Linked DNA regions of Ancylothrix sp. D3o. Each later gene encodes a partner of the first gene's protein in a complex. Links are inferred from orthologs where the notes say so. Each region holds a gene or a part of one and is shown on either strand. Other genes may lie near its edges.

Region 1 (6,203 bases):
TAAGGCGAAACCATTGGATTTTTTTGCTATCGGCAAGTTGCTGTAGAAAAATATCGGTTTCTGGTTCATGTTCTGGCGTTTGATCAACTACCAAAACCTCAAAATTAGGATAATTTTGCGCCAATACATCAGTTAGCGTATCCCGTAAAACTTCCTCCCGCCGATAAGTGGGAACAATGACAGAAATTAAAGGCTTATTCATCGTTTCCTTTTACCTGATAAAAATTTGGTGTCTGATACCGGCTGTAATTCTTCTTCTTGGCGTTCAAGTTCTGGTAACTTCAAAATCACCCCAGCAAAAAACCAATAATAAACCGCCACCGGGTCAGTATCCAAAGGGTACCAATAAGGGTTATAACTTATAAACAAAACAAATACCCAAAAACACGCCCCAAAACTCCTTAAGTGTCGTTCTTTCAAAGACCGATAAGCCTTAAAACAAGCCCAAGTTAAAGCGGTAACAAAAATCAAAAACCCAATCAACCCCACCGGCCCAATTTCAAAAAGCAACTTAGGAAACCAAGTTTCTATTAACTTCGTTTGTCCCAACTGTCGGGCCGAATTTGTAGCCCTTCCTAAACCTTTCCCCAATAAACCGGCCTGTCCTTCCACCGTAAACTGAACTTGACTAGCAATAAATTGATCCGGCGGTGAAGCATTCCAACGATCAACCAAACTTTTAACTCTTCCTTCCACAAATTCAGGAAACATCGCTAAACCGGCGGTTCCCAAAGTACCAATACCGCCAACAATGGGTAAAAAACGCTTCAAATTTGCAATCTGGCCGGTGAGAATCAGCAAAACCACGATAATAGTTGGGACAGCAATTAAAGCAATACGTTGCCCAGAAACCACCGCGTTAACCATCACCAATGCCAAGGAAGCAAAACTAGCAACTTGCCAAAGAAATGACGGATCACTAAAAGCGGAAGCAAAGGTAAAAAAGGTATTAGAAATTAAAAACCAGCCCCAATGCCAAGGCGAAACAAACGTCCCTGGTAAACGAATCATATAAGAACTATAAGCCACAGAACCACCCACCAAACAACGCGCCGAAAGACTGGGTTTATATAAATCTTCGCCTTCCATCATCCGAGTACCGGCACAAGTTCCTTTGGCCAAAAGTAAATACTGAAGCAACCCTAAACCACAGGCAACAATGGCTAAAACAACGTGCAACCGAGTCAGAAACAAAAACTCTTTTTTACTGCGAATTAGATAGTAACCACAAGTAATCAGAGGAATATAACCAAGAAAAATTTTTAGCCCTAAAATTGCCATTAAAATAGGTCTTTCGATTGGTCTGGAAGTAGCGTAGGGATCAAAAATAGGAATTGATTCGGGAAAAATTTGCTGATATCCATTAACAAAAATCATAGTTAATAGACAAACGCCGAGGAGAATGGCGAGGGGATTGATTAATCTTTTAGAAATAATCAAGGGTAATTTTTTGCTGCGCCACTGTGGCACCAAAGAAAAAAGCGCAGGAAAATAAAAAGCATCTTTGGCAAATTGAAATGCCGCATTGCCGCCGCCAATGGCATAAGTAACGGTGCCACTTATGGGCAAATACATTAAAAACATCCATAAAGCTTGTCGGGGATATTTAAAAGAAAGCACCAACAACAATAAACCCCCACCGGCAGCAATGCCAATTTTAGGATTTTTCAAAGAAAGACCGGCCCCAATAGCAAAGGCAGCAATTAGGGTAGGAATAAGAACAGAAATCAGTTCTTTACGTTCTTTGGTTTGCTGTCGTTTGAGGGTTTGTTTTTCTTTTTTTGTTAGGGTTGTTGCTTGGCTTTTAGTTTTTTGTTTAGATTTTTTTGACTTACTTTTAGATACCGGCTTACTTTTGCGTTTTATCTTGGGCATAATTTTCAAAAAATAACCCTCTGCTACCAGCTTACTGATAGCAGAGGGCTATTGGCGACGATTTCCGTTTTTGTTAGGCGAAATTTTGCTGAACCACACGCACGAGATGGTCTGTCCAGTAGTGGGCCAGATCGTTGCTGGCGGCCTCTACCATGACGCGGATCAGCGGTTCGGTACCTGAAGCACGGACGAGAACTCGGCCACCATCGCCCATTGCTTTTTCGGCGTTTTCAATGGCGGTTTGGAGTTCTTGGCAATTTTGCCAGCCAAGCCGACGCTGCCGGTCTTCAACGCGGACATTTCGCAACAGTTGCGGATAAGTTTGGAAACTGGCATCAACCATTTCGCCAAGACTTTGACCGGCCTGTTTTACCAAGGCTGCAATATGCAAAGCAGTCAGCAACCCGTCGCCGGTGATGCCATAATGCCAGCATAAAATATGTCCAGACTGCTCGCCTCCTAACATTGCGCCGCTGCGCTGCATTTCTGCTTGCACATATTGATCACCTACGGCAGTTCGCACCATTTGACCACCGAGTTTTTGCCAAGCTCGCTCGAACCCTAAATTGGCCATCACAGTTGCGACAATTAAATCTTGGGGGAGTTGTTGTTTTTGGCGGAGATTTTGGCCCCATAAATACAAAATGTAATCGCCATCCACCGGCCTGCCTTGGTTATCCACCGCTAAAACGCGGTCGGCATCGCCATCAAAGCCAAATCCCATATCCGCTTGATGTGCTTTGACGGCCTCAGCGAGGGCGTCGAGATGAGTTGAACCGCAATTTACGTTAATGCGGTTGCCGTCTGGCTGGTCATGCAGGCAAATAACCTCAGCACCCATTGCTTGAAAGCTGGCCGGTGCAACTTTAACTGCGGCCCCCCAGGCGAGGTCTAGCACAATCCGCATTCCTTGGAGGTTAACGCGGGTTAGTAAGGGTTCTTGGAGGGCGGTCGTATAGTTGCTCACCAGTTCAGGCCGGTGGTAATGTTGGCCCCAATTTGTTTGGGGGAACGAGAGAATATCACCTCTCAAACCGGCTTCGATTTCTTTTTGCAAGTTTTGGGAAAGTTTGGTGCCGGTGGGGCCAAAAAATTTAATGCCGTTATCTTCGGGAGGGTTATGAGAGGCGGAGATCATCACGCCGCCAAGGGCTTTTGATAAGACTGTCAGGTTGGCGACGCAGGGGGTGGGACATAAACCCAGGTTCCAGACTTCGACACCGGCAGCCGTGAGGCCGGCAGAAAGGGCCATTGCCAGCATATCGCTTGAGTTGCGCGAGTCTTGGCCTAAAATGATGGGGCCGTTATCGCTGGCGTTTTCTTTGAGAACTTGGCCGGCCCAAAAACCAATTTGCATGGCCAAGGTGGCATTGAGGAGGTCGCCAACTTTGCCGCGTATGCCATCGGTACCAAAGAGGGGGTTATCCGGTAAGCCGGTGGCATTCCAAGGGGAATGATGAAAAACCGCTTTATCTAATGCGTTCAGGGGGCCGCTGCCATTTGTTCGAGAAGGAATTGCTACCATTTTGATTCACTCCACACACACACAATAATAGTATTTTAGATTTCGGATTTTGGATTGAGATTTGCGATTAAACTTTGGGATTGAGATTGCCTAAAGCTTGATACCTAGGGCTGTTGGGGGTTTTGATCAGTATCCTTCTTTGAGGAAATGGGAAAACCGGATCGATCTGTTTTTTGATGCCGGTTGGGGTACAAGTGATTTTATAGATATTTGTGTAAAATTTTGGCGGTTTCTAAACCGGTTTTTTCCCAGCTAAATTGACTTGCTTGAATTAAGCCCTGTTCCCGCAAGGATGACCGCTGTTGAGTATCGGTTGCCACAGTGTGCATGGCTGCTGTTATTTCTGCCGTATTGTAAGGATTAACCATCAAAGCGCTATTGCCGGCAACTTCTGGCAGTGAGGAAACATTAGAAGTAATAACTGGCGTTCCACAGGCCATTGCTTCAAGCACAGGTAAACCAAAACCTTCCCACAGCGAGGGAAAGACTAAGGCAATGGCTTGATTAATTAAAATTGGCAGCTTTTCGTAACTTGCATAGCCGATGAATTTAATTGATTCTGTTAAGTTTAATTCGGCAATTTTTGCTTGCAATTCTGGTGTATAACTGCTGTCGGTGGGGCCAGATATCCACAGTTGATAATCGGGCCGGTTTGGAAGGTTGGCAAAGGCTTCTATAAGCCGGTGTAGGTTTTTGTAAGGATCATGTCGGCCTATGTACAAAAAATAGTTACTTGTCGGTAAGTTCAAATCGCGGAAGTTATTTTTGTCGTAAGCTAAGGGTATAACGGTTGTTTTGTCAAGGTTGATTTTATAAAATTTATTAATATCTTCAGCAGTGGATTTTGAGTCACAGATAATATGTTCGGCTTGGCTTAAAATTTGAGGAATATAATAACGAAAATAGGCATTAAGGCGAGAAAAAGGTTTAGAAAATCGTAGTGGTATCAAATCATGGACTGTGACAATATAGCGGCTTTTTGTATAAATTGGGGCTTCTGGAAGCGGTGAAAATATCAGATTAGATTGAAGATTTTTATAGAGTTTGGGTAGTTGCAATTGTGTCCATAAAATACGCCTCAGATGACCTTTGCTTCCCTGATCAGGTGTCATATTTGCGGGAACGGGATAATTTTTGTAGGGAGGGAAATTTTCAGGAGTGAGGAGAGTGGGATTAAGTTTTTGGAGATGGGGGATAATGTTTTTAGCGTAGGTGGAGATGCCGGTGGCTTGAGGAATAAGAAAAGAGAGGTTAATTAAGAGGTTGCTGTTCACGTTTAGGGATTGTAGGATATTTGGCTGGGGTTGGGAAGGGGTGGGTTTTTGTATTCTTGCTGGATTATATCAAAAAACTGTTTAACTTTTCGCTGAAATTGAGTTTTTGTAAAATTTTGGCTGCTTTGGAAAGCAGCAGTTTGGAGAATTTGAAAAAGTTGGGGGTTGGTGATGAGTTGATGGGTGTATTGGCAGAGTTCATCGAGGTTATTAATTAAAAATCCTGATGTTTTGTTTTCGATTGTTTCTTGATGTCCACCGGCATTAGCAACAACAGGAACACAATAATTTTGCATAGCTTCCACTGTCGCCATGCCAAAATGTTCGCATCGCTGGGGGTTGATTTCTTCTAAACCGCAAAGATGCCAAAAAATGCTGGCTTTGCTGTAAATAATTTTCAGTTTTTCTCTGGAACAGTTTAATTTAATTTCGATGGAGTTGTTATCTTGTTTGATTTGATTTTGGACATTTTTTAAATAAGAGTTATTGGGGAGACTTCCACCGGCTAAAACTAATTTCCAGTTTTGCATAATTTCGGGATATTGTTTTTTGAGATGGCGGAAAGCTTGGATCATTTCCAGTTGTTTTTTTGTCCCACCGGCCTCAAATTGGGCAACGGATAGAATAATGTTTTCTTTTTCGGTTTTTTCGCTTTCCATTTCGACGGGAGGATAAAGCAAAAAAGCCGGTTCAAGTTCCCAGCGTTTTTGCAGCCATTTAGCAGAAAAGCGGCTATTACTGAGAATAAAAGTGTAGTCATCCACCGCAAAATAACGACCGCGAAAGGCATTCGGGAAGTGACATATAAAGATGGAAATGGGAGAAAAAGGTTTAACTTTTTCTAATTGGTTAGCGTTGATAAAAACATCATAATTTTGGCTTTCTTTGGAAACTCTATCAAAAGGGTTTTCGCTTTCTTCGTTAACAAGACTGCTATCTATAGACTGCATCCCTCGTTTTTCGTAGTAAGGAAGGGGGATTATTTTGATTTTACAAGCCGAAAGGTCTAAGCCATACCAATTTTGTAGATCGGCTAAACTAACCTGCTTATTGGCAATAAAAGTAATATCAAATTGATCTTGCAAAATTTCTGCAAGAGTCGCTATATATTTTTGTCCGCCGCCAATAAAATGTAAACCATGATCATAAATTCCAATCGAGAGTTTACGTTTTTTTGAGATTACATCTAGGCGAGAGAAAAGCCGGTCAACTGTCTGCTTTTCGTAGAGAACGGTCATTTTTTCATACAAATTTGGTAAGACTTGATCAACAACTTGCTGGGAGTGATGTTCCCGCAATTTCTTGATCGCAAAAAACAAAGCTTCCAGCAACAAATGATACTGCTTGGAGATAAAAAACACAGAGGTATTAATCGCTTGGCCTAAAAAATAAGGTTCATGTTTGGCTAGATATAAAAAGCGATTGCGGTTACAAAAATACTCGGTTAATTTATTGCCCCGACTTGATGCGCCAAATTCGTGATCAACAATTGCTTGCGGGAAATAAAGCAACTTCCACCCTTTTTTTAG
Region 2 (6,197 bases), on another replicon or contig:
CCACAATTTATTTTTGATGTTGAGTTATGAAACCGGCTTGCCAGGAATGTTATTATTTTGTGGTTTAATAGGTTGGATTTTGGCTCAGGGAGTTGTGTTATTTATGGGTCGCTATTCTTTTAAGTTGGCGGCTGATAAATTGATATTTTTTACTTATTTAGTGGCGTTTTTTGCTACTACAATTTTTCATTTGGTTGATGTGACGTTATTTGATTTGCGGGTTAATCTTTTGGGGTGGTTTTTGTTGGCGGGTATTTTTGGGGTGGTGGAGTCTAAAGGTGGTAGTGGGGATGATAGCACTTTAGCCTGACTATGAAGCTTCTCTAGTGCAAAGCAAAGCGAAGCTCGTTAAAATAGTCACACAACAAACCACACTAAGCACGGTAAGCTTCAGTGACACAAAATAGAGGCACCGCAAAAACCCAATACCAAAAACTGCTCGAACACAGCCAGCAAAACAGCTACTACAGCCTGCTAGGGTTGCATCCGTCCGCCTCCTCCATCGAGATCCGGCGAGCCTATTGGGAACTCAGCAAACGCTACCATCCAGACACAACCGAGCTACCAGCCGAAACCGCCAAAGAAAATTTCCAAAAAATCAACGAAGCCTACGCCACCCTAAGCAACCCAGAGCGGCGGATGGTTTACGATGAAAAAATCCGCTATTCTCGCATAGCCGTTTCTGCGCCTTCGCAGCTACACCAACCACAAAACAAACACTACCAATCAAACTCTGCTTACCTAGACCCCACCGACCGGCCCCTGTCTGCCGGTGAAATCTTCGCCTTATTTCTATTGTGCCTAACCTTTATCGGCTGCTTATTCCTAGCCATCATTGTTGGGCTCACACGAGGGGACACTCTCCCAGCCTCAGCCAGCCTCAACCCACCGGCCCAAATCATTTTTCAAAATCCGCAGAAAAGTCAATTGCATAGCACATTTCTTTAAAAAAGTCAACCATAAAAAGCAAAACTTTAACTAATTTTTGTAAACCATGCCAAACTCCATGACCACCCCACCCGCAGAAACGCCGTTATACAACCACCCCTTACCCGAAATCGAAAAATGGCTGAGTAACCTAGGCTGCCAACAAGACCGCACAGAACTGCATTGCTGGCGAGTTGAACGTCCTTTGTGGCAAGCTGAAATCATACTCGACATCGACCAGTTAACCGTCCGCTACATCAAGGCCGGTGCTGATGGTTCAGACATCGTGCGAGCCTTCAAATATTCCCTCAGCCGTAGAGACGTAGAACAAGCCGTTTTTTCTGGGCCGTAGGGAGTTCGGGCAGACGGGCCGAGTGACAGTACCGGCCCCCCAGTGGCGCAGGAGTCCCGCCTGCGATGTGGCGCATCTGTAAGAGATGCAATTGCCGGCCCCCACCCATCGCCAATTAAACCTTACCAAACCGGCGTTGACGCTGCTGGTAATCTCTTAAGGCAACGTGGAAAGCCTGCCGGTCAAAATCTGGCCACATTGTCTCTGTAATATAAATTTCCGCATAAGCGACCTGCCACAACAAAAAATTACTAATCCGCATTTCTCCAGACGTGCGAATCAGTAAATCTGGGTCACAAATGCCCGCCGTATATAAATGCTTTTCAAACAACCCCTCATCAATTTGATCTGGCTGTAACTTCCCATCCTGTACCATCGCAGCAATTGACCGGCACGCCTGTAAAATTTCTTGCCGACCTCCATAATTTGTTGCAACGCTAAACTGAATGCCGCTATTATTTTGCGTAGCCTCCACCGAGCGGTCAATCTCAGCCCTTAACGTTTTTGGCAGCGAGTCCAAATTGCCGACAAACTTAATTTTGACATCCTCCTCCATCATTTCCCGTAACTCTTGACGCAAGACCCGCTCAAACAAAGTCATCAAAAAATCGACCTCTTCCAAAGGCCGGCCCCAATTTTCCGTAGAAAAAGCATAAGCCGTCAGCGCTTCAATACCCCAATCCCGACAACAGCGCAACAAATCTTTAAGCGCATCCACCCCGCGCCGGTGGCCCACAATCCGGGGCAACCCTTGACGCTTGGCCCACCGGCCATTACCATCCATAATAACGGCAACGTGCTTAGGTAGCCGTTCCCGGTCAAGGTCAGCAGGTAAATCTTTTAAAATACTGGGCTTTGTAGTCATTTTTTATCACCAGAAGCCGACGATGGAAGACGCAGTAAACGCGAAACAAGTGCCAGAAGCCGGGAACCTAAACGTCCCAACAAGCGTAAATTAGGGGCCACAGCCTCGCGGTCAACAGATTGAGAAAAGCGAGCCTCCAGCAGTTCCTTAAGTTTACTGCTCGTCAGAGGCCGGTTTAAACCACCTCTTTCCGCAAGGGAAATTGAGCCGGTTTCTTCAGATACAACCACACAAATACAATTTTCGACTTTTTCCGTAATTCCCATCGCCGCACGGTGGCGAGTTCCCAACTGGCGCGACGCAGTGCGATCAGACAAAGGCAGAATTACCCCCGCCGCCAAAATCCGCGAGCCGCGAATCAAAACCGCTCCATCATGTAATAAAGTTGAAGTTTGAAAAATAGTTTGCAACAATTCCTTAGAAACTTCCGCATTTAATCGTACACCGGGCACCGAAAAATCGCGCTCATCAATCGGCAAACCGGTTTCCAAAATCAATAAAGCGCCGGTGCGGTTTTGGGACAACTCCTTGATCGCATCGACAATCTCATCAACCACTGTATCCGCCTTGGGTACAGCAGTGCGGGCCGGTTGAAAAAGCGCCCCTAACTCCCCGCGTCCCAACTGTTCCAAAAACCGGCGAAACTCTGACTGCAAAATCACAGCCATCGCCACCGCCGAACCAACCACCAACTTTTCGAGGACAAAACTTAAAAGCCGCAACTCCAAAGAACTAGATATCGCCGTAGCCAACATCAAAAAAATCAATCCCCGAACCATCCACAGCGTCCGCCTCTCGCCAATAATCACCAGCACCATATAAGTCAAAGCCAAAACTAGCCCAATATCAATAGGGCTTTTTAGCCACTGCGTCCAAATATCTATAAACTGACGCACTGCGATTTGAGTCCAGTTAAGGTCGTAATTGGGACTCAATTTCATTTGTCATTTGTCCCTAGTCCATTGTCATTTGGTGTCATGTCATTTGTCCATAGTCATTTATTGTCATGTCATTAGTCATTTGTCATTGCAAAAAAAATGGCATTTATACAAAGGACTAATGACAAAGGACTAACGACAGATTAAACGTGCGGGTGCAGCAAGCGGCCAGGCAAACGATCATGGCGCAACAAATCTACATAATTTTCGCGTTGCAAAATAATGTTTGCTTCGCCATTCTTCACCACCACCCCAGCCGGTCGGGGTAAACGATTGTAATTTGATGCCATGCTGTAGTTATAAGCACCGGTCGCCATTACCACTAAAATATCCCCAGGCTGAGAATTCGGCAATTTTGCACTCTTAATCAAAATATCGCCAGACTCGCAGTGTTTGCCAGCCACCGTCACCGTTTCGGTAAGCGGATCTTTCATCCGATTTGCCACCACAGCCCGGTACACTGACTGATAAGTGATAGGACGGGGATTATCAGACATTCCACCATCAACGGCTAAATAAGTGCGAATTTCTGGGATAACTTTTTGAGAGCCTATGGTGTAAGCCGTCACGCAAGCAGAGCCAATCAAAGACCGGCCAGGCTCACTCAACAATCGGGGCAAAGGGACATCCTGAGCCTTACAAGCTTCTGTCATCGCCTCACAGATGACTTTTACCCAAGCATCAATACTTGGTGGATCATCAGACTCGGTGTAGCGAATACCCAAACCACCACCGACGTTTAACTGTTCCACCGGCAACCCATAAGATAACGCCAGTTTATACCAACCTACCAAAACACCGGCCAAATCGCGGTGAGGTTCGAGTTCAAAAATTTGTGAGCCGATGTGGGCGTGTAAACCGACACAATCAACGTTAGACTGCTGACGGAGATAATCAAAAACCTGCTCAACTTGATCAGGATCAAAACCAAACTTGCTGTCGAGGTGGCCGGTGCGGATATATTCGTGAGTGTGACACTCGATCCCCGGCGTGAAGCGTAACATGATGCGAACCGGCTGAGGTTTTGCCTTAGAAATAGCCGCAACAGTAGACATTTCCAGCCAATTATCAACCATGATGGTGCAGCCGTTATCGACAGCAAAGCGCAACTCTTCCAAAGATTTATTATTCCCGTGAAAATAAAGCTTATCACCAGGCACACCGGCTTGTAGTGCGGTATAGAGTTCGCCACCAGACACTACATCAATGCCTAAACCTTCAGAGCCGGCAATGGCACAAACGGCTAAACAACTCCATGCTTTTGAAGCATACAACACGAGAGAGTCGCCGGCCCAATAACGCCTAAAGGCTTCTCGATATTGACGAGCAGCAGCGCGTACCGAGTCTTCATCTAAGATATAAAGTGGAGAACCAAAACGCGCCACCAGATCCGCCACATCACAACCTCCGATTTCGAGGTGTTCTTTGTGGTTCACCTTAGCCGTGAGGGGTAAGAGATATTGATTAGGAGAGCGTTCTGCCCCGTCATTCGTTGCAGGTAAATACTGACACCCAGAATTTTGAGGGTTGGCAATGGTTGTGGATGACATGGTTAAGAGATAATTTTTATTCGGTAAAGTGATGCTCAAAAAGCATCTTATTCTTTAGTGTACAATTGGCTGCTATTTCCTTGATAGAACTAAAACCCCTCACCGCAGAAAATTTGCCGGCTATTTTGGAGTTGGATCGCCTGTGTTTTGGCGGTTTATGGACATCCGAAGGCTACAAGCGAGAGTTAGATAGTGACTGTAGCGACTTACTAGGTTTATTTTTATCGTCTGTTGAAGGTGTGCGCCCTTGCCCGCCCCCCCGTCTGATCGGCATTGGTTGTCTGTGGGCAATTTTGGAAGAAGCACATATTACGATTTTGGCTATTGACCCAGAGTATCGCAATTGTGGGTTAGGGCAAGCGATGCTGGTGGGTTTGATGACATCTGCGTTGGGGCGGAAGTTGGAGAGGGCGACGCTGGAGGTTAGGGTTTCTAATGTAGCGGCGATTTCTTTGTATGAGAAATATGGGTTTAAAAAAGCGGGGTGTCGCAAGGGATATTATCAGGATACGGGTGAGGATGGGTTGATTTTATGGCGGGGTGGGTTGCATCATCGGGAGTTTCCAGAAATTTTGCGGGGATGGCAAGAAGAAGTTAATGAAAGGTTGGGTAAAAATGGCTGGTTTTTGGAGTTTTAAATATTAGGGAAAACTCGGCTTTTTCTCCGAAATTCGGTTTTATAAGAGAGATAAACAAAGAAAGCCTATTTCTAAAAAACTTGTTTACTTTAGGTGAAGAAAAAGCTATAATTATTCCAGCAATAAAGCGAAAACTTTGGAATAAATATAATTACTTACTTATGCCGGCCAACTACACCGAAATTGAAAAACGCCTTTGGGAAGCAGCCGACGAACTGCGGGCCAACTCTAAACTAAAACCTTCTGAATATTCTGTGCCGGTGTTGGGCTTGATTTTTCTGCTTTATGCTGATTATAAATTTACTTTGGTAGAGCAAGAATTGGCGGGAAAAAGTAGCCGTCGGCGCAGTGTTGGTAAAGAAGATTATCAGGCGAAAGGGGCTTTATTTTTACCCGAATCTGCCCGTTTTGATTCTTTGCTGAATCTTCCTGAAGCTGAGGATATTGGCGGGGCAATTAATGCGGCAATGAAAGTTATTTCCGACGAAAATGAGGAATTGGCCGGTGCTTTACCGCGAGATTACAACCGGCTAGAAAAACCGATTTTGCGGGAATTGCTGAAAATCTTAAACCGAATTCCTAGGGATAAAATTACAGAAGATGCTTTTGGAGAAATTTATCAGTATTTTCTGGGAAATTTTGCTCAGAAAGAAGGGCAAAAAGGCGGGGAGTTTTTTACTCCAATTTCGCTGGTAAAGCTGATTGTGGAGGTGATAGAGCCGAATAACGGGCGAATTTTAGATCCGGCTTGTGGGGCCGGTGGAATGCTGGTACAGAGTGCTATTCGGGTTAGAAATAAGTTAGGATTTGACCCGAATCAATTAATTAGTGTTTACGGGCAGGAAAAGGTAGATGGAACTGTAAAACTCTGTCAGATGAATTTGGCAGTGCACGGAGTTTCTGGTTTACGAAATATCCGCGAAGGTA

What was found.
Region 2: the proteins of glmM (region 1) and cdaA are in contact, whole or in part, in a crystal structure (PDB 7OJS), measured with the Bacillus subtilis proteins. The link is inferred for Ancylothrix sp. D3o from one-to-one orthologs.

Annotation. Positions count from the first base shown.
Region 1 is NZ_JAMXEX010000002.1:232,536-238,738, reverse strand. The notes cover bases 1,175-4,111. They hold glmM (phosphoglucosamine mutase), read right to left. Parts: upstream 3,401-4,111; coding sequence 1,949-3,400; downstream 1,175-1,948. Other genes in these bases: NG798_RS05170 (glycosyltransferase family 1 protein), read right to left, coding at 3,601-4,111; hpsL (hormogonium polysaccharide biosynthesis protein HpsL), read right to left, coding at 1,175-1,875. In the rest of the region: hormogonium polysaccharide biosynthesis glycosyltransferase HpsN, read right to left, coding at 1-202; more of hpsL, read right to left, coding at 199-1,174; more of NG798_RS05170, read right to left, coding at 4,112-4,674; NG798_RS05165 (glycosyltransferase), read right to left, coding at 4,677-6,203. UniProt on the Bacillus subtilis protein: Catalyzes the conversion of glucosamine-6-phosphate to glucosamine-1-phosphate. Glucosamine-1-phosphate is used for cell wall biosynthesis.
Region 2 is NZ_JAMXEX010000006.1:23,124-29,320, forward strand. What follows is about bases 1,114-4,044. They hold cdaA (diadenylate cyclase CdaA), read right to left. Parts: upstream 3,086-4,044; coding sequence 2,141-3,085; downstream 1,114-2,140. Other genes in these bases: NG798_RS12990 (DUF3143 domain-containing protein), read left to right, coding at 1,114-1,279; NG798_RS12995 (isoprenyl transferase), read right to left, coding at 1,395-2,144; lysA (diaminopimelate decarboxylase), read right to left, coding at 3,226-4,044. In the rest of the region: NG798_RS12980 (O-antigen ligase), read left to right, coding at 1-310; NG798_RS12985 (J domain-containing protein), read left to right, coding at 394-948; more of NG798_RS12990, read left to right, coding at 1,007-1,113; more of lysA, read right to left, coding at 4,045-4,632; rimI (ribosomal protein S18-alanine N-acetyltransferase), read left to right, coding at 4,698-5,270; NG798_RS13015 (class I SAM-dependent DNA methyltransferase), read left to right, coding at 5,351-6,197. UniProt on the Bacillus subtilis protein: One of 3 paralogous diadenylate cyclases (DAC) in this bacteria, catalyzing the condensation of 2 ATP molecules into cyclic di-AMP (c-di-AMP). Upon expression in E.coli leads to c-di-AMP synthesis.